DNA from 2 places in the Micromonospora sp. NPDC049580 genome. Region 2 is predicted to be linked to the other one. Evidence: riboswitches for the same ligand, from Rfam matches in the RefSeq annotation. Region 2 holds a riboswitch; the other holds the start of a gene.
What was found. Region 2 has a riboswitch for thiamine pyrophosphate ahead of thiE (thiamine phosphate synthase). Riboswitches for the same ligand answer to the same signal wherever they lie in the genome.

Region 1 (7,799 bases), on a different contig from region 2:
GCGTTGCCTGCGGCGCTGGTCGAGCCGGCGCTGGCCGTCGACGTGCCGGCGGCGGTCGACGCGCCGACGGTGGACGATCTGCCGAAGACCGCCGGGCGACCGACGGCACCGACGGCCGGGCCACCGCAGGCCGGCGGTAACCACTCGGGCGGTGGCCGCAGCCAACGGGCCGGCCAGCCCCGCCGGTACGCCTTCCGCCGGAGCTGACCGACCCGACCCGTCGGGGCGGTGGCACCAATGTCGGTGATGTGGTGGCCTGCGCAGTGCAGGAGACCACCGCATCACCGAGGTGGTGCGGATCGTCTCGACTGGCTGAGCGGCCCGCTCAGCCGATCAGCGGGCGGAAGGTGCCGAGGAGCACGCTTGTGGTCAGGGCTGCTCCGGCCAGCGCGGCCGCCCCGGCGATCAGCAGCGCGTCGGCGAGGCCGAAGCGCTGGCGTCGGGCGACGGTACGGGGTGTGTCGCCGTCGAAGCCGCGCGCGTCCATGGCGACGGCCAGCCGGGTGCCCCGGCGGATCGCCCCGACCAGCAGCGCGAACGCCGTGGACGCGAACAGCCGCAGCTTCGCCACCGGGTTGCGTCCGGCGTCGACGCCGCGTGCCCGCCGGGCCATGCTGATCATCTGCCATTCCTGACCGAGCAGCGGCACCAGCCGGAACGCGGCCAGCGACCCGACGGCGAACCGCGCCGGCGCCTTCGCGTTCTGGATCAGCGCGTCCGCCAGGTCGGTCGGGTCGGTGGTGGCGAAGACGATCACGCCGGGCAGGGCCACCGCGAAGACCCGCAGCACCAGGCCGAGAGCGGTGCGCAGCACGCCGGTGCTCACCAGCACCGGCCCGGCGTCCAGCAGGATCCGGCCGGACTGGTCGGCGGCGAAGAGCACCAGGGTGACCAGGATGCCGGCGGCGCTGAGCAGCAGGGGCAGGGCCCGCCGGGCCAGCATCCGGTAGCGGACGCCGAACAGCGGCAGGACGGCCAGTTCGACCGCGATGGCGATCGCCGGCGCCACCGGGTCGAGCGTCGCCAGCAGGGTGAACGAGAAGACCAGCGCGGCGGCCACCTTCGCCACCGGGTTGCGCCGGGCCAGCGGGGCGCCGGGCGCGGCGATCGGCTCGATGCTGATCACCGGGCGCCGTCCGGTGCCCGCTGGAGGGTGACCGTGCGATCGGCGAGCGCGGCGACGAAGTCGAGGTCGTGGGTGACCGTGACCACGCCGTGCCCGGCGTCCCGCAGGTCGGCGAAGAGGTCGACCAGCTCCCGCCAGGTCCGCCGGTCCTGCCCGAAGGTCGGTTCGTCGCAGATCAGCAGGCGGGGCGCCGTGGCCAGGGCCGTCGCCACGCTCAGTCGCCGCGCCTCCCCACCGGAGAGGGTGTACGGGTTGGCGGCCGCGAGTCGGGTCAGCCGCAGCCGGTCCAGCAGCCCCGCGGCGGTCTCCCGGACGGCAGCCTCGGGTTGACCCGTCCGGCGTGGCCCCAGCGCCAGCTCGTCGAAGACGGTGCCGGTGACGAACTGGTGCTCCGGGTCCTGGAAGACCGACCCGATCCGTCGGGCCAGCGCGGGCGCTCGCCAGCGGTGCGGGGGAGCGCGGTGGTCGGCGCCGGCCAACTCGGCCGAGGCGGTGACGCGGCCGGCGCCCGGTTTGAGCAGGCCGCCGAGCAGCAGCGCCAGGGTGGACTTGCCGGCGCCGTTGGGTCCGCGTACGGCGAGTGCCTCTCCGGCGCGTACCGCCAGGTCGGTGGGGCCCAGCCGGGGCGGCAGGCCGAGCCGGTCGGCGGTGAGCAGCAGGTCGCCGGGGGCCGCGGTGGCCGTGCGGGGCGCGATGGGGTGACCGGGCACCCAGACGCCCTCGGCGGCGAGGGCAGCGCCGTGCGCGGCGAAGACCGCCTCGGGCGTCCCGTCCGCGCGGACCCCGCCGCCGGGCTCCAGGACGACCACCCGGTCGACCAGTGGCAGCGCCTCGGCGACCCGGTGTTCGACCAGGATCACTGTGGTGTCGGCGTCCAGCGCGCCCGCCACCGCGCCCCGGACCAGGGCGGCCCCGTCCGGGTCGAGGTTGGCGGTCGGCTCGTCGAGCAGCAGCAGGCCGGGCCGCAGGGCAAGCGCGCCGGCCAGGGCCAGGCGTTGCTGCTCGCCGCCGGAGAGCGCGGCAGTGCTGCGGTCGCGAGGGTACGGGAAACCGACCCGCCGCAGCGCTTCGTCGACCCGGGGCCAGATCTCGTCCGTCGGCACGCCCCGGTTCTCCAGCCCGAACGCGACATCGTCGCCGCTGCGCGCCATCACCAGCTGGGTCTGCGGGTCCTGGAAGACGATGCCGACCCGTTCCCGCGCCTTACGGGGGTCGAGCCCGTCGATCTCGACGGTGCCCTCCTGCTCACCGGAATCCTCGGGCAGCAGCCCGGCCAGCGCGGTGAGCAGGGTGCTCTTACCGGCCCCCGAGGGCCCGAGCAGCAGCACCCGTTCTCCGGCCTCGACCCGCAGATCCACCCCGCGCACAGCCCAGGCCCGCCGCCCGGCATGCCGCCACCCGAACCCCCGCAGCAGTACCCCGCCCACCCAACACCCCCTCCCTGCCACTCCCTGCCACTCCCGGCCGTCCTCCCGCCGTCTCCCCGCCGTCTCCCCGCCGGTGATCAAGAGGTTTGCGTCAGAATTCCGGCTTCCGTTGACGCAAACCTCTTGATCACGGGGACAGTCGCGCCCTCAGATGAGGGCGCGGTTTCGGCCTACCGGGAAGCGGTCCAGCGCGCCGGTGTTGGCCAGGGCGCGGGTGAGCAGCCAGCCGCCCACGCCAGCGATGATCGTGGCGCTGACGATGGTGAGCAGGGCGTACGGGATGCGGTAGTCGCCCAGCGCGTAGTCGACGTTCCAGACGAAGAAGTCGAACAGCGCCGCGCTGAGACCGGTCAGCGCGCCGGCCAGCACGGCGGTCGGCAGCCGGTACGACCGGTACCGGAAAGCGGCGAACGCCAGCTCGGCCCCGATGCCCTGCACGATGCCCTGGGGGATCACCGTGCCGGCCCACTGGCTGCCCAGCAGCGCGGAGACGACCGCGGCCACCGTTTCGCAGTAGAGCGCGGCGCCGGGCTTGCGGATGACCAGGCCGCCGACGACGGCCGGCAGCAGCCAGACGCCGTAGATCAGCGTCTGCGCGGGCGGGAAGAAGGCGAACGCGCCCTCGGTGGCGCTCCAGACCAGGCCCCAGGCCCAGAAGATGACGCCGAAGGCGACCGCGATCACCGAGGCGACCACGATGTCGATGGTGCGCCAACGGCTGGTGGTGTTGTCCATGCTGTGCTCCCAGTTCAGTGGAACGAACCAGGAGAAGACGCACGCCGCGCGCCCGGTGGCACCGGACTCACGGCGCGGCTGGAGGTCGACCGAACTCCCTGCGCTGGCATTACCCAGATCAGGTTCGAGGGTCTGCGGGCGTGCCCGCACTCTCAGCGCTGTGCGCTCCCCTGTCGGATGTGAAGTTGTCTCGGTGACGCTAGCACCGACCAGGGGTAACGGCCCAGCAGGGCATTCGGCCGCCCGCGCATCAGGGCCGGCGCTCGGCCGGCTGGGTAGGCTGCCGATCATGCAGGTCGACGCGCGAGGTCTCACGTTCGAGATAGGCACCGGCGGCCCGGCCGACGGCATTCCCGTCCTCCTGCTGCACGGCTTCCCGCAGCACAGCGGCGAGTGGGACGACGTCGTGCCGGCACTGCACGCCGCCGGGCTGCGCACGTACGCGCTGGACCAGCGGGGCTACTCGCCGGGTGCCCGGCCGGAGGCGGTGGTCGCGTACCGGATTCCGGAACTGGTCGCCGACGTGGTGGCGGTGCTCGACGCGCTCGATGTGGACGCCGTCCACCTGGTCGGCCACGACTGGGGCGCGATCGTGGCCTGGGCGGTGGCCGCCGCGCACCCCGAGCGGGTCCGTACGTTGACCGCGGTGTCCGTGCCGCATCCGGCGGCCATGGCGCACGCTCTCGCCACCGACGGCCAGCAGAAGGCGCGCTCGTCGTACATCGCGCTGTTCCGCAAGCCGGGCAAGGCCGAGAAGGTGCTGCTGGCGTGGCACGCGACGGCGCTGCGCAAGATGCTCGGCGGGGTGGGTGACGCCTCCCGGGTGGACCGCTACGCCGACCCGATGCGCGAGCCGGGTGCGCTCACCGCCGCCCTGAACTGGTACCGGGCCATGTCCCGTGCCGACCTGGCCGGCGTCGGCCCGGTCGCGGTACCCACCACCTACGTCTGGAGCGACCGGGACGTCGCCATCGGGCGGACCGCCGCCGAGGCGTGCGAGGCCAATGTCACAGGTGACTACCGCTTCGTACCGCTGCCCGGGGTGAGCCACTGGATTCCGGACGCCGCACCCGCCGCGCTGGCCGAGGCGGTCCTGGCCCGGATCGCCGGGACGGCCTGAGCCGTGCCGTGCCGAGACGCGCCGGGCCAACGAGCGCCGGGCCAACGAACGCCGGGCAGACGGGCGCCGGGTGGGCCGGCGCCGGGCGGAGGAGCGCCGTGACGGCACCTGCCGGCGGGCCGGACACCCGTCGCTCGCTCGCCGCGCAGCTGCGCCTGCTGGGTGTACGCCCCGGCTCGACGCGGGCGACTTCGGCGCGTTGGGTCGGGACCTGGAGGCCACCGGGGCGGTGCGCTGCGGCCCGGTGGGCGCGGGGACGGGGAGGTTGGTACGCCAGCGGGCGGCGGTCGACTTCGCGGTGCAGTGGATGGCCCGCAACCGGACGACGGAGGACGCATGAGTGTGAGCGCCGAGGACTACCTGGCCGTGGTGACCGAGACGATCGGCCGGGTGGCCGCCAGCCAGCGGGATGCGGTCGGGCGGGCCGCCGATCTGATCGCCGAAGCGGTACGCGCCGACGGGGTGGTGCACGCCTTCGGCACCGGGCACTCGGAGGCCCTCGCCATGGAGATCGCCGGTCGGGCGGGTGGTCTGGTGCCCACCAACCGGATCGCGCTGCGTGACCTGGTGCTGCTCGGCGGCGAACCGGCCGATCGTCTCGGGCCGCTGCTGGAGCGGGACCCGGCGGTGGCGCACCGGCTCTGGGAGCTGGCCCCCGTACAGGCTGCCGACGTCTTCGTGCTCGCGTCGAACTCCGGGGTCAACGGCGCGATGGTCGAGTTCGCCACGCTGGTCAAGGAGCATGGTCACCCGCTGGTGGCGATCACCTCGGCGCAGCACTCCGGCCGGATGACGTCCCGCCACCCGTCCGGGCGCAAGCTGGCCGACCTCGCCGACGTGGTGCTCGACAACGGCGCACCGTACGGCGACGCGACCCTGCCGCTGCCCGGCGGTGGCGCGGTCGGCGCGGTCTCCTCGATCACGGCGGCGCTGCTGGCGCAGCAGATCACCGTGGAGGTCGTCGCCCGGCTGCTGGCGACGGGGGAGCGGCCCCCGGTCTACCTGTCGGCGAACATCCCGGACGGCGACGCGCACAACACGGCCCTGGAGGCCAGATACGCCGGCCGGATCCGCCGGGGCTCCTGACCCCCGGCGGCGCGGGCGATGGCGCGACCCGGGCGGTCGGCATGGCGCGGGCGGGCGACGGCACGGCGGGTGGCGCGGGCGGCTCGGCTTGGGGCGGGCGGGCGACGGCGTGGCGACCGGGCGATGACCGGCGGGCGACGGGGAGATGGCCGGAACGTGTCGTGAGCCTGTTTCGCGCTCGGCCGTGTGGGGCATTGGCGTTGCTGCCGGCGGCTGGGACCGCCGGCAGTACCGTCTGACCGGAGGTAGCGCGTGTCCAAGGAGACCGAGAAGCAGCGTTGGCAGCGCAACTTCGCCGACCTGTTGCAGGAGCTGCGGGTCGCCCAGACCGGCGTGCAGATCCTCTTCGCCTTCCTGCTCACCCTGCCGTTCAGCAACGGGTTCACCCGGACCAGCGAGTTCCAGCGGGACGTCTACATCGTCGCGCTGCTCGCCGCGGCCGCCGCCACCGCGATGATCATCTCGCCGGTGGCGTTCCACCGGGCGCTGTTCCGTCAGGGGCGCAAGCCGGAGCTGGTGCGGTTCGCGCACCGGATGGCCACCGGCGGCCTCGCCTTCATGCTGATCGCGATGGTCAGCGCGGTCCTGCTGATCACCGACTTCGTGCTGGACCGGCCGATCGCGTTCCTGCTCAGCGCGCTGGCCGGGCTCTGGTTCCTCCTGTTCTGGGTGATCCTGCCGTTCGCCCGCCGTAACTGGGGGGACGACGACATCGATGACGACGATGACGACCCGGACACGCTCAGCGGCCGCTGACCCCGCCGGAGCAGCGAGCAGACGATCCGCACGCAGCGCTACCCCTGGGTAACAACCGGGGGTAGCGTGACGGTAGTCGCGCACGTCGACGCAGCCGCAACCGAGGTTCGAGGGGGCAGCCGTGACCACGACGCAGAATGGCCGACCGGCACCGGACGGCCCCGACTCCGAAGCCGGCAGCGTCACACCGGGCAGCACCGGGCCGTTGCCGGCGGAGGCGGGGCAGGTCTCCGAGAAGGAGGCCCGGCAGGTCGCCGAGGCCGCCCGGGAGTCCACCTGGGATCGGCCCAGCTTCGGCAAGGAGCTGTTCCTCGGGCGGTTCCGGCTCGACCTGATCGATCCCTGGCCCCGCTCCGACCCGGACGACGTGGCCCGCGCCGAGGAGTTCCTTGGTCGGTTCCGCGCCTTCCTCACCTCCGAGGTGGACGGCGCGGCCATCGAACGGGACGCCTCCATTCCGGACTCCGTGTTCCACGGGCTGGCCGACCTCGGCGCGTTCGGCATGAAGATCGACCGCAAGTACGGCGGCCTCGGGCTGAGCAACCTGCACTACTGCCGGGCGCTGATGCTGGCCGGCTCGGTCAGCCCGGCGATCGGCGCGCTGCTCTCGGCCCACCAGTCGATCGGGGTGCCGCAGCCGCTGAAGATGTTCGGCACCACCGAGCAGAAGCAGCGCTTCCTGCCCCGGCTCGCCGCGGGCGAGGTCTCCGCGTTCCTGCTCACCGAGCCGGACGTGGGCTCCGACCCGGCCCGGCTCGCCACCACCGCCGAGCCGACCGAGGACGGCACCGGCTACCGACTCAACGGGGTCAAGCTCTGGGCCACCAACGGCATCGTCGCGACCCTGCTGGTGGTGATGGCCCGGGTGCCCGCCGCCGAGGGTCGGCGCGGCGGGATCACCGCGTTCGTGGTGGACGGCGACAGCGCGGGCATCACCGTGGAGCGGCGCAACGAGTTCGTCGGCCTCCGTGGTCTGGAGAACAGCCTGACCCGGTTCCACGACGTGTTCGTGCCGGCGGAGAACGTCATCGGCGGTGAGGGCAAGGGGCTCAAGATCGCCCTGACCACGCTGAACACCGGTCGGCTCTCGCTGCCGGCCATGTGCGTGGGCGCCGGCAAGTGGTCGTTGAACGTGGCCCGGGGGTGGGCCGCCGACCGGGTCCAGTGGGGCCGGCCGGTGGGCGAGCACGAGGCGGTCGCCCAGAAGCTCTCCTTCATCGCCGCCACCACGTACGGCATGGAGACCATGCTCGACCTGTGCTGCCTGCTCGCCGACGACGACCGCAACGACATCCGGATCGAGGCGGCGCTGGTCAAGCTGTACGCCAGCGAGATGGCCTGGAAGATCGCCGACGAGCTGATCCAGATCCGGGGCGGGCGTGGCTACGAGACGGCCGACTCGCTGGCCGCCCGCGGCGAACGCCCGGCCAACGTCGAGCAGGTGCTCCGCGACCTGCGGATCAACCGGATCTTCGAGGGCTCGACCGAGATCATGCATCTGCTGATCGCCCGGGAGGCGGTCGACGCCCACCTCTCGGTGGCCGGCGAC
Region 2 (9,325 bases):
CCGGCGTTGCTGGCGGGCGTTCCGCCGAGCCGCACCGTCATGGCGTCGGCGTCGCGGATCAGCACGTCCCGGATCTCCGCCTCGGTCACCAGCTTGGTGTCCGCGGCGAGCTTCCGGAATGCGGTCAGTTCCTTGAGCGCCTTGTTGTCGTTGCCCGCCGCCTCGGCCTTACGGACGGCGTCGAGCTTGTTCGTCAGATCCTTGTGGGCCTTGGCCGAGAGCCGCCCCGTCGCCTTGAACCGGTCCAGCAGGTTCTGCATGTCCCGGAACGAGGTGGTGACGAAGAACCGGACCGCCGAGGTCGTCGTGTTGCCGGCCTTGTCGGTCGCGGTGACGGTCAGCTCGTGCAGGCCGAGCGGCAGCTCGTACATGGCCTGCAGGGTGCCGCTGGCGTACGCCTTGCCGTCCAGTTGGCCGACCACGGTCGCGATGCCCGAGGTCGGGTCGACGGCCTGCCAGGACACCCGAACGTCCTGGCTGTCCCCGTAGAGCTGGCCGTCGGCGATACCGGAGACCAGCAGCGTCGGCTTGGTGCCGTCGATCTTCAGGATCGCCGACTTGAGCGTCTCGGCGTTGCCCGCCTTGTCGGTGGAGCGGTACAGCAGCTCGTGCTGCCCGTCACCGGTCACCTCGACCGGCTTCGAGTACGGCGTCCACGCGCCGCCATCCAGCGACCACTCGACCGTCTTGACTCCGGAACCGGCGTCGGTCGAGGTCAGCACCACCGGGATCGTCCCGTTGTGCCAGCCGGCGTCGTTCGCCGGAGCGAACGTCGCCGTGGTGACCGGCGCGGTGGCGTCGATCTTGACCGAGACGGTCTTCGTCGACTCCACGTTGCCCGCCTGGTCCGTCGAGCGGAATCGCAGCTCGTGCGCCCCGTCGCCGCTGACCGTCACCGGAGCGGTGTAGTCGGTCCAGGTGGTGGCCCCGTCCAGCTGGTACGCCGTACCGGCCAGTCCGCTGCCGCCGGCCTCGTCGGCGGCGGTCAGGGTGACCGTCACCGGCCCGGTGTACCACCCGTCGGTGGGGGTGCCGGACACCGCCGCGGTGGTGACCGGCGCCTTCTCGTCGGCCACCTTCGTGCTCAACCGGAAGTAGTCGAACGAGGCCGTCTTCGACGCCGTCTGGTTGGCGCCGAGGGTGAACAGACCGACCTTCGGGGTGGCCCCGACCGCGCTGTTGGTCAGCGCCTCCAGCGTGGTCCAGGTCGTCCCGTCGGCCGAGTACGACGCCGTGAAGGTGTTGCCGCTGCGGGCCAGCCGCAGGTGCCACACCGCCGAGGTGAGGCTTGTGGCCTCCGGCTGCGGGTTCTGGACGACGCCGCCGATCTCGCTGCGGAACTCGATCCGCCGCGTCACCGTCTGGCCGGCCTGGTTGTCCGCGATGAAGTCGAACTTCAGGTAGTTGTCGTCGTCCGCCTGCACGAGCAGACCGGCCTGCTGGTACTGCTCGTTCAGCAGGCTGCCGTCGACAGTCGTCTCCAGGGTCCAGTCGCCCGAGGGCGCGGTCTGGAGGATGAAGTTCTTCGGCCCGGTGTTGCTGGTGCCGTAGATGTCACCGTTCGGCACGTCGATCCGCAACGCGCCACCGGTGACCCGGTAACCGTTCGGGTCCTCCCGCAGGATCGCGTCCCACCGGCACTTGTCCAGCGTGTCGCCGGTGAACTCGTCCGACGGGTCGATCGGGCCGGCCGGGGCGTCCGGCGTGACCTGGAACGAGTCGAAGGCCGCGTCGACCACGGGTGCCTCGGTGCCTCCGTTGAGCGCGAAGACCCCGATCCGCGGGTTGGTGATGCCGGCGAGCGCGGCCGACCGGCCGGCCGGGGTGAAGGTCTGCCCGTCGCCCGAGAAGGCCGCGGTCAGGTTCGTCCCGTCGCTGGTGATCCGCAGGTACACGGTGTCACCCGCCGGTGCGGCGGCGTTGTCGGCAGCGTCGTTGCGCGGCGTTCCGGCCGTCTCCCGGATGAACTCCACCCGCCGGCTGCCGTTGTAGAGCAGGTCCAGCTTGGCGTAGTTGTCGTCGTCGCCGTAGACCAGCAGGCCAGCCTGCTGGTAGTTGGCCGTCACCGGCAGGGTGACCTTGGTGGTCATCTCCCAGGCGCCGCTCGGAGCCGCCTGGAGCACCAGGTTGGTGGCGTCGTTGCGCGCGCCGTAGAGGTCACCGACCCCGGTCGGCAGCCGCAGCGCGCCGCCACTGACCGAGTAGAGCTGGTTCTCCCGGACCACGCTGGTCCACCGGCCCTTGTCGAGGCTGGTGCCGTTGAAGTCGTCCGAACGCGCCCCGAAGCAGGACGTGTCCGGCGCGTTCACCCGCACCGGCACCGTGGCGTACGACTTGGCGCCCTTGCTGTCGGTCACCGTGAGGGTGGCCGTGAAGGCTCCCACGCTTGTGTACGTGTGGCTGGCGTCCAGGGTGGACGCCGTACCGCCGTCACCGAAGTCCCAGGCGTACGTCAGCGGGGTGTCGCCCTCGGCGTCGGTGGCCGTGCCGTCGAAGGAGACGGTGACCGGCACGGTGCCGGTGGCCGGGGTCGCGGTGGCGGTGACCACCGGCGGCCCGTTCTCGGTGACGCCGCGGCCGACGAAGTCCATCCAGTTGACGTTGAACAGGGAACCCGTTCCGCCGTTCGGATCGCGGGCCACGAAGTACAGCGAGCCGCTCGCGGCACCGGTGACCGGCGCGCTCACGTCCGTGTACGTCTGCCACGCGCCGGTCGCCGGAACGGTGGCCGTGGCCACGACCGGTCCGTCGACGGCGCCCGCGTGGACCTCGATCCGACCGCCGGCGGCGGCCGAGGCGGCCCGGAACCGGATCTCGGTGATGTTCGTCAGGTCCGCCGGGACGATCGACCACCAGTCGCCGTCCTCGATGAACCCGATGTTCTGGCCGCCACCTGCGGTGTCGGCCCCGGTCTCCCGCTGCACGCCGGCGTCTCCGCCGCCGGTGCCGCCCGGCACCCGTCCGGTAGCCGTGAAGTACTCGGCCTGCTTCTGCTTGGGCTGCAGGATCTCGATGTCCCGGCCGGTGAGCGCGCCGGACCCGCCGGCCCCGCCCTTGTCGGTGTAGGTGGCCTCGAAGACCGCGAACACGTTCGCCTCGGCGCCGTGCCCGGAGGCGAGCGACGTCTGGACGGTGCCGGTGCAGCCGGTGTGCTGCTCCAGCGGGTGGGCGTGCTCGTCGTGACCGAGCAGCACCTGCAGGTTCACCCGGGCGCAGTCGATCTGCCCGTCCTCGGGGTCGGTCACCTTGACCGTGTAGCGGACCTGGTCACCCCAGTTGAAGAAGCCACCGTCCGGCGGGAACTCGATGCTCACCGTCGGTGCGGTGTTGCCCACGGTGACCGGCACGTTGGCCACCGCGGTACGGCCCTTCGGGTTGGTCACGGTGAGCTGGGCGGTGTAGTTGCCCGCCGTCGCGTACGTGTGCGTCGGGTTGGCCTCGGTGGAGGTCTGCCCGTCGCCGAAGGTCCAGGCGTAGGTGAGCGCGCCGCCGTCCGGGTCCCGGGAGCCGGCGCTGGAGAAGGCGACCGTCAACGGCGCCGGCCCCGAGGTCGGGTTGGCGGACGCCGCGGCGATCGGTGCGCGGTCGCCGGCGGTGTAGTCGATCCGGTAGATGCCGGAGTCGTCGTTGTTGCCGCCGAAGCCCGTGCCCCACTCGATCAGGTAGAGCGCGCCGTCCGGGCCGAACTCGAAGTCCATCGGCCGGATCATGCGCATACCGGTGAGCAGCTGGTTGATGTCCACCAACGACTTGCCGTCGGCGGTCATCTGCATCGTGTACATCTTGTTCTGGTTCCACTCGCCGAGCAGCGCCTTGCCGTCGTAGTAGGCCGGCCACTTGCGGGTGGAGTTGAGGTTGGCGTCGTACCGGTAGGCCGGACCGCCCATCGGGGCGCCACCGCCACCGATCTCCGGGTACCGCGCGTCACCGGCGTAGCCGTAGTCGACGGTGGCCGGGACGACCGGCGGGAGGTTGGTCAGGCCGGTGTTGTTGGGCGAGTTGTTCACCGGCGCGGCGCAGTCGAACTTCGGACCGCTCGGGCCGGACGGGAACGTGTAGTCGTTGTACGCCTCGTTCGTCCCGGTGCAGTACGGCCAGCCGTAGTTGCCGGGGGTCACGACGTTCCACTCGACCAGACCGCGGGGGCCCCGGTTCGGGTTGTCCGCGTTGGCGTCCGGCCCGTAGTCCCCGACGTACAGCGTGTCGGTCTTCGGGTCGGTGCCGATCCGGAACGGGTTGCGGAAGCCCATCGCGTAGATCTCGGGACGGGTCTTCTCGGTGCCCGGCGCGAAGAGGTTGCCGGTCGGAACGGTGTACGTCCCGTCGTCCTCCGGGTGGATCCGGATCACCTTGCCGCGCAGGTCGTTCGTGTTGGCGGAGGTGCGCTGCGAGTCGTAGTCCTGACGGCCCGGCCGCTCGTCGAGCGGCGAGTACGCGTTCGACTCGAACGGGTTGGTGTTGTCACCGGTGGCCAGGTAGAGGTTGCCGGCGCTGTCGAAGGTCATGCTGCCGCCGGCGTGGCAGCAGGTGTTGCGCTGGGTGTCGACCCGCAGCACCTGCTTCTCGCTCGCCGGGTCGATGGTGTCGCCGGTCACCGTGAACCGGGACAGCAGGTTGCGGGTGACGCCGTCGTTCGGGGCGTAGTAGAGATACGCCCACTTGTTGGTGGCGAAGTCCGGGTCGAGCCGGATGCCGATGAGGCCGTCCTCGTTGCCGGTGAAGACGTCCAGGTCGACGGCGGTGACGGTGCTGCCGGTGTCGGGCTTGATGATCTGCACCCGGCCGTCGCGCTCGATGTAGAAGACCCGCCCGTCGGGGGCGATGTCCAGCTCCATCGGGTTGCTTGTGTTGCTGTCCAGCGTGACCTTCTCGAAGCTGGACGTCTTCGAGGCGCCGCAGTCGGCGTCGACCACGCCGGCCGCCGTCTGGATGCCGCCGAGCAGGTGCTTGAGGAACTCGGGCTCGGCGTACGACTCCCGGGTGTGCCCGCCGCCGGTGTACCAGGAGCGGCCACCGTCGAAGTCCTGGCACCACGCGGTCGGGTGGTCGGCGCCCATCGCGCCGGCGCCCGGGGTGTAGCTCTTCTCGTCCAGGCTGGCCAGCACGTGCACGTTTGGCCGGGGGTTGGTCTGGAAGTTGTACCACTCGTCGAACCGGGACCAGCGGTCCGGCAGTTCGGCGGTGGACGGGTGGGCGTGGTCCTCCACCTTGACGGTGGCCTGCTGGTTCTGCGGGTGGTTGGCGAAGTACGCGCCGACCAGGTCGCCGTACCAGGCCCAGCTGTACTCGGTGTCCGAGGCGGCGTGGACGCCGGCGTAACCGCCGCCGGCCCGCACGTAGCGCTCGAAGGCCGCCTGCTGGTCGGCGTCGAGGACGTCACCGGTGGTGGAGAGCCAGATCACGGCCTTGTACTTGGCGAGGTTGGCGTCGTTGAACGAGGCGCCGTCCTCAGTGGTGTCCACTGTGAACCCGTTCGCCGCGCCGAGCTGCTGGATGGCGGCGATGCCGGTGGGGATGGAGTCGTGCCGGAAGCCGGCGGTCTTGGAGAAGACCAGGACGGAGTAGGGGTCGGCCGCTGCGGCCTTCGGTGCCTTCGGCACCACCTGAGTGACCGGAGCCGCGGCCTGCGCGTCTCGCGGGGGGACCTGCGCCGCGGCCGGAGCCGCCTGCGCCGGCGACCCGAGCAGGGTCGTCGAGGCGAGCGCTAGGGAGAGCAGGGTAGCGGTGAGTGGTAAACGGGTACGACGAGAACGGGACACGCCGCCTCCAATGTCGCGGTGGACAGGAATCGCGGGGGCCGGCTGCCGAAGACCGTCCCGGATGGAGCCGGCGGGGAGGCCGTGCCAGGGCGTCCCCACCGGCATTTTGTCGAATCGCTGAACAAATTAATTCTGGTGTATCCATGTCGGGCAAGATGCCGGCCGGTAACGGTTCTGCAACGGCGTGCGACATTCCGAACAGGACCGGAGAAAGTACCCCATCGATGGGACCCTGTCCGGCCGGCGGCCGCTCCCTTGGCAGACCGGCGGAACTGTCGTACGGTGACACGCAAGTAACCCACGGGAGCCCGGTGTACCGGGCTGAGAGGGGGGCTGACAGCCCCCGACCGTCGAACCTGATCCGGGTAATGCCGGCGCAGGGAGGAGTGTTGCCGTGCCGTCCCTTGGACGACTGCATCTGATCACCGACACCCGACCCGGGCGTGACCCACTCACCGTGGTCCGGGCCGCCCTCGCGGCGGCCCGCGCCGACCTCGTCGTGCAGGTCCGGGTGGAGGACTCCGCGACCGATCGCGAGGCGTACGACCTGGCCGGCCGGGTGCTGGCGCTCTGCGCGCCGTACGGAGCGACCTGCCTGGTCAACGACCGGCTGCACGTGGCGCTCGCGGTGGGCGCCGCCGGTGGGCACGTCGGGGCCGACGACCTGCCGGTCGCCGCCGCCCGGCACGTGCTCGGCCCGACCGGCGTGCTCGGCGCCACCGCACGCGCGCCGGAGACGGCGGTCGAGGCGGTCACCGCCGGGGCCAGCTACCTGGGCGTCGGCCCGTGCCACGCCACCAGCACCAAGAACGGCCTGCCGGATCCCATCGGGCCTGCGGGCGTCCGCGCCGTCGCCGACGCCGTCGACGTGCCGGTCATCGCGATCGGCGGCGTGACCGCCGACCGGGTGCCGGCGCTGCGGGCCGCCGGGGCGTACGGGGTGGCGGTGGTCGGCGCGCTCTCCGACGCCGCCGACCCCGCGCGGGCGACCGCCGACCTGCTGCGGGCGCTGGCGTGACGCGCACCGATGTGGCGGTGGTCGGCGCGGGCCCGATCGGACTGGCCATCGCGTGGCGCTGTGCCATCCGGGGGTTGCGCGTCGAGGTGCACGACCCGGCTCCCGGGTCGGGGGCATCGGCCGTCGCCGCCGGCATGCTCTCCCCGGTCGCCGAGGCGTACTTCGGCGAGCGGCGGCTGACCGAGCTGCTGGTGGCGTCCGCCGCCCGCTGGCCCGGGTTCGCCGCCGAGCTGACCGAGGCGAGCGGCACCGAGATCGGCTACCGGACCGAGGGCACCCTGATGGTCGGGCTGACCGGCGACGACCTCGCCGAGGCACGCCGGCTCTGGGCGTACCAACAGGGGTTGGGTCTGCCAGTGACGCCGCTGCGCCCCAGCGAGCTGCGCGACCGCGAACCGGCGCTCGCCCCTCGGGTGCGCGGCGGCGCGCTCGCGCCCACCGACCACCAGGTCGACCCCCGGCTGCTGGTGCCGGCGCTGCGCACGGCCGCGCGGCGGGCCGGCGCGGTGCTCGTGCCGCAGCCGGTCCGGCGGCTGTCCGACGTGGACGCGGGGGTCACCGTGGTCGCCGCCGGCTGCGGGGCCGCCGCGCTCACCGGCCTGCCCGTGCGGCCGGTGAAGGGCCAGATCCTCCGGCTGCGCGCGCCCGGCGGCGTCGCGCCGGGCTTCCGGCACGTGATCCGGGGGTACGCCGACGGCGAGCACGTCTACCTGGTGCCCCGCGCCGACGGCGAGGTGGTCCTCGGCGCGACGGTCGAGGAGCGGGCGGACACCAGCGTCACCGCCGGCGCGGTGCTGCGGCTGCTGCGCGCCGGTGTCGACCTGCTGCCCGAGCTGACCGAGTACGACCTGGTCGAGGCGGTCGCCGGTCTGCGGCCCGGAACGCCGGACAACGCGCCGATCCTCGGGCCGCTGCCCGGCCGGCCGGACGTCCTGGCCGCCACCGGGCACCACCGGCACGGCATCGTGCTCACCCCGATCACCGCCGAGAAGATCGCCGACCTGGTGACCACCGGCGTGCCCGACCCGCTGCTCGCGCCCTTCGGCGCGGACCGGTTCGCCGTCGCGTCGTCGACCGGGACCGGCGACGCGGCACGGCCCGACGCGGGCGACGTGAGCGGACGCCGGTTCGCCGTCGCCTCTCCGGCCGGCGACGCGGCACGGCCCGGCGCGGGCGACGTGAGCGGACCTGGACGGACGACCGAGGAGGACCTGTGGAGTTGACGGTGAACGGGGCCGGGCGCAGCGTCCCCGGCGGCGCGTCGGTGGCCGACCTGGTCCGCGACGTCGCCCCGCACCAGCGTGGCGTCGCGGTCGCGGTCAACGGCGAGGTGGTGCCCCGGGCCGGCTGGCCGGGCACGGTGCTGCGCGACGGTGACCGCGTCGAGGTGCTGACCGCCGCGCAGGGCGGGTGAGCGGCGTGTCCTTCGAACTGGGTGGGGTCACGTTCTGCTCGCGGTTGATCCTCGGCACCGGCGGCACCGCGAACCTGCACGTGCTGGAACAGGCGATCCGGGCGTCCGGTACGGAGCTGGTCACGCTGGCGCTGCGCCGGGTGGGCACCGCCCCGGGCACCGCCGGAGGGCTGCTGGACCTGCTGGACCGGTGCGGCGTACGGCTGCTGCCGAACACCGCCGGCTGCCACACCGCCACCGAGGCGGTGAAGGTGGCCCGGCTGGCGCGCGACGCGTTCGACACCGACTGGGTCAAGCTGGAGGTGATCGGCGACGAGCGGACGCTGCTGCCCGACGGCGTGGAACTGCTCCGCGCCGCCGAGGAGCTGGTCGCCGACGGCTTCACGGTGCTGCCGTACACGAGTGACGACCCGGTGCTGGCCCGCCGCCTCGCCGACGTGGGCTGTGCCGCGGTGATGCCCGCTGGGGCGCCGATCGGCTCCGGGCTCGGCATCGGCAACCCGCACCACATCCGGCTGATCCGGCAGAGCGTGGACGTGCCCGTGATCCTGGACGCCGGCATCGGCACGGCGTCCGACGCGGCCCTGGCCATGGAGCTGGGGTGCGACGCGGTCCTGCTGGCCAGCGCGGTGACCCGGGCCGCCGATCCGGTGGCGATGGCCACGGCGATGCGGTACGCCGTCGAGGCGGGCCGACTGGCCGCCGGTGCGGGACGTATCGCCCGCCGCTTCCACGCCCTGCCGTCCACTCCCGACGAGGGAAGACCAGACCTGTGACGGGGTTGGTGCCGTCGGGGGTGGTCCTGTTGACCGATCGGCTGGTCGCCACGGGCGGGCTTGAACGGGTCGTCGCGGGAGCGGTCGCCGGAGGAGTGCGGTGGGTCGTACTGCGGGAGAAGGACCTGCCCCGCGCCGAGCGCGCCGCCCTCGCGGTCGACCTGCGCGCGATCCTCGCCGACGTCGACGGGACCCTCATCGTGGCCGGCCCCGACCCGCTCGGCGGCGACGCCGTCCACCTGCCCGCCGCCGGCCCGTACCCGCCGCCGCCCCACCAACTGGTCGGCCGCTCCTGCCACAGCGTGGCCGAGCTGAACCGCCTCACCACCGAGCACTACGCCACGGTCTCCCCAGTCTG

Region 1: it holds a riboswitch for thiamine pyrophosphate, as region 2 does, so the genes downstream of both, AB0J68_RS20735 (ECF transporter S component) here and thiE (thiamine phosphate synthase) in region 2, are expected to answer to the same signal.

The regions. Positions count from the first base shown of each region.
Region 1 is NZ_JBFAPG010000273.1:690-8,488, reverse strand. Features, by position in the region: partial or broken gene AB0J68_RS20750 (hypothetical protein) at 1-207, shown strand, start outside; gene AB0J68_RS20745 (energy-coupling factor transporter transmembrane component T) at 326-1,126, opposite strand; gene AB0J68_RS20740 (ABC transporter ATP-binding protein) at 1,123-2,553, opposite strand; gene AB0J68_RS20735 (ECF transporter S component) at 2,701-3,288, opposite strand; TPP riboswitch at 3,366-3,470, opposite strand; gene AB0J68_RS20730 (alpha/beta fold hydrolase) at 3,578-4,408, shown strand; gene AB0J68_RS20725 (AAC(3) family N-acetyltransferase) at 4,479-4,748, shown strand; gene AB0J68_RS20720 (SIS domain-containing protein) at 4,745-5,494, shown strand; gene AB0J68_RS20715 (DUF6328 family protein) at 5,747-6,250, shown strand; gene AB0J68_RS20710 (acyl-CoA dehydrogenase family protein) at 6,372-7,799, shown strand, end outside.
Region 2 is NZ_JBFAPG010000204.1:342-9,666, reverse strand. Features, by position in the region: gene AB0J68_RS17800 (ThuA domain-containing protein) at 1-5,759, opposite strand, end outside; TPP riboswitch at 6,050-6,159, shown strand; gene thiE (thiamine phosphate synthase) at 6,154-6,777, shown strand; gene thiO (glycine oxidase ThiO) at 6,774-8,000, shown strand; gene thiS (sulfur carrier protein ThiS) at 7,991-8,191, shown strand; gene AB0J68_RS17780 (thiazole synthase) at 8,188-8,967, shown strand; gene AB0J68_RS17775 (thiamine phosphate synthase) at 8,964-9,325, shown strand, end outside.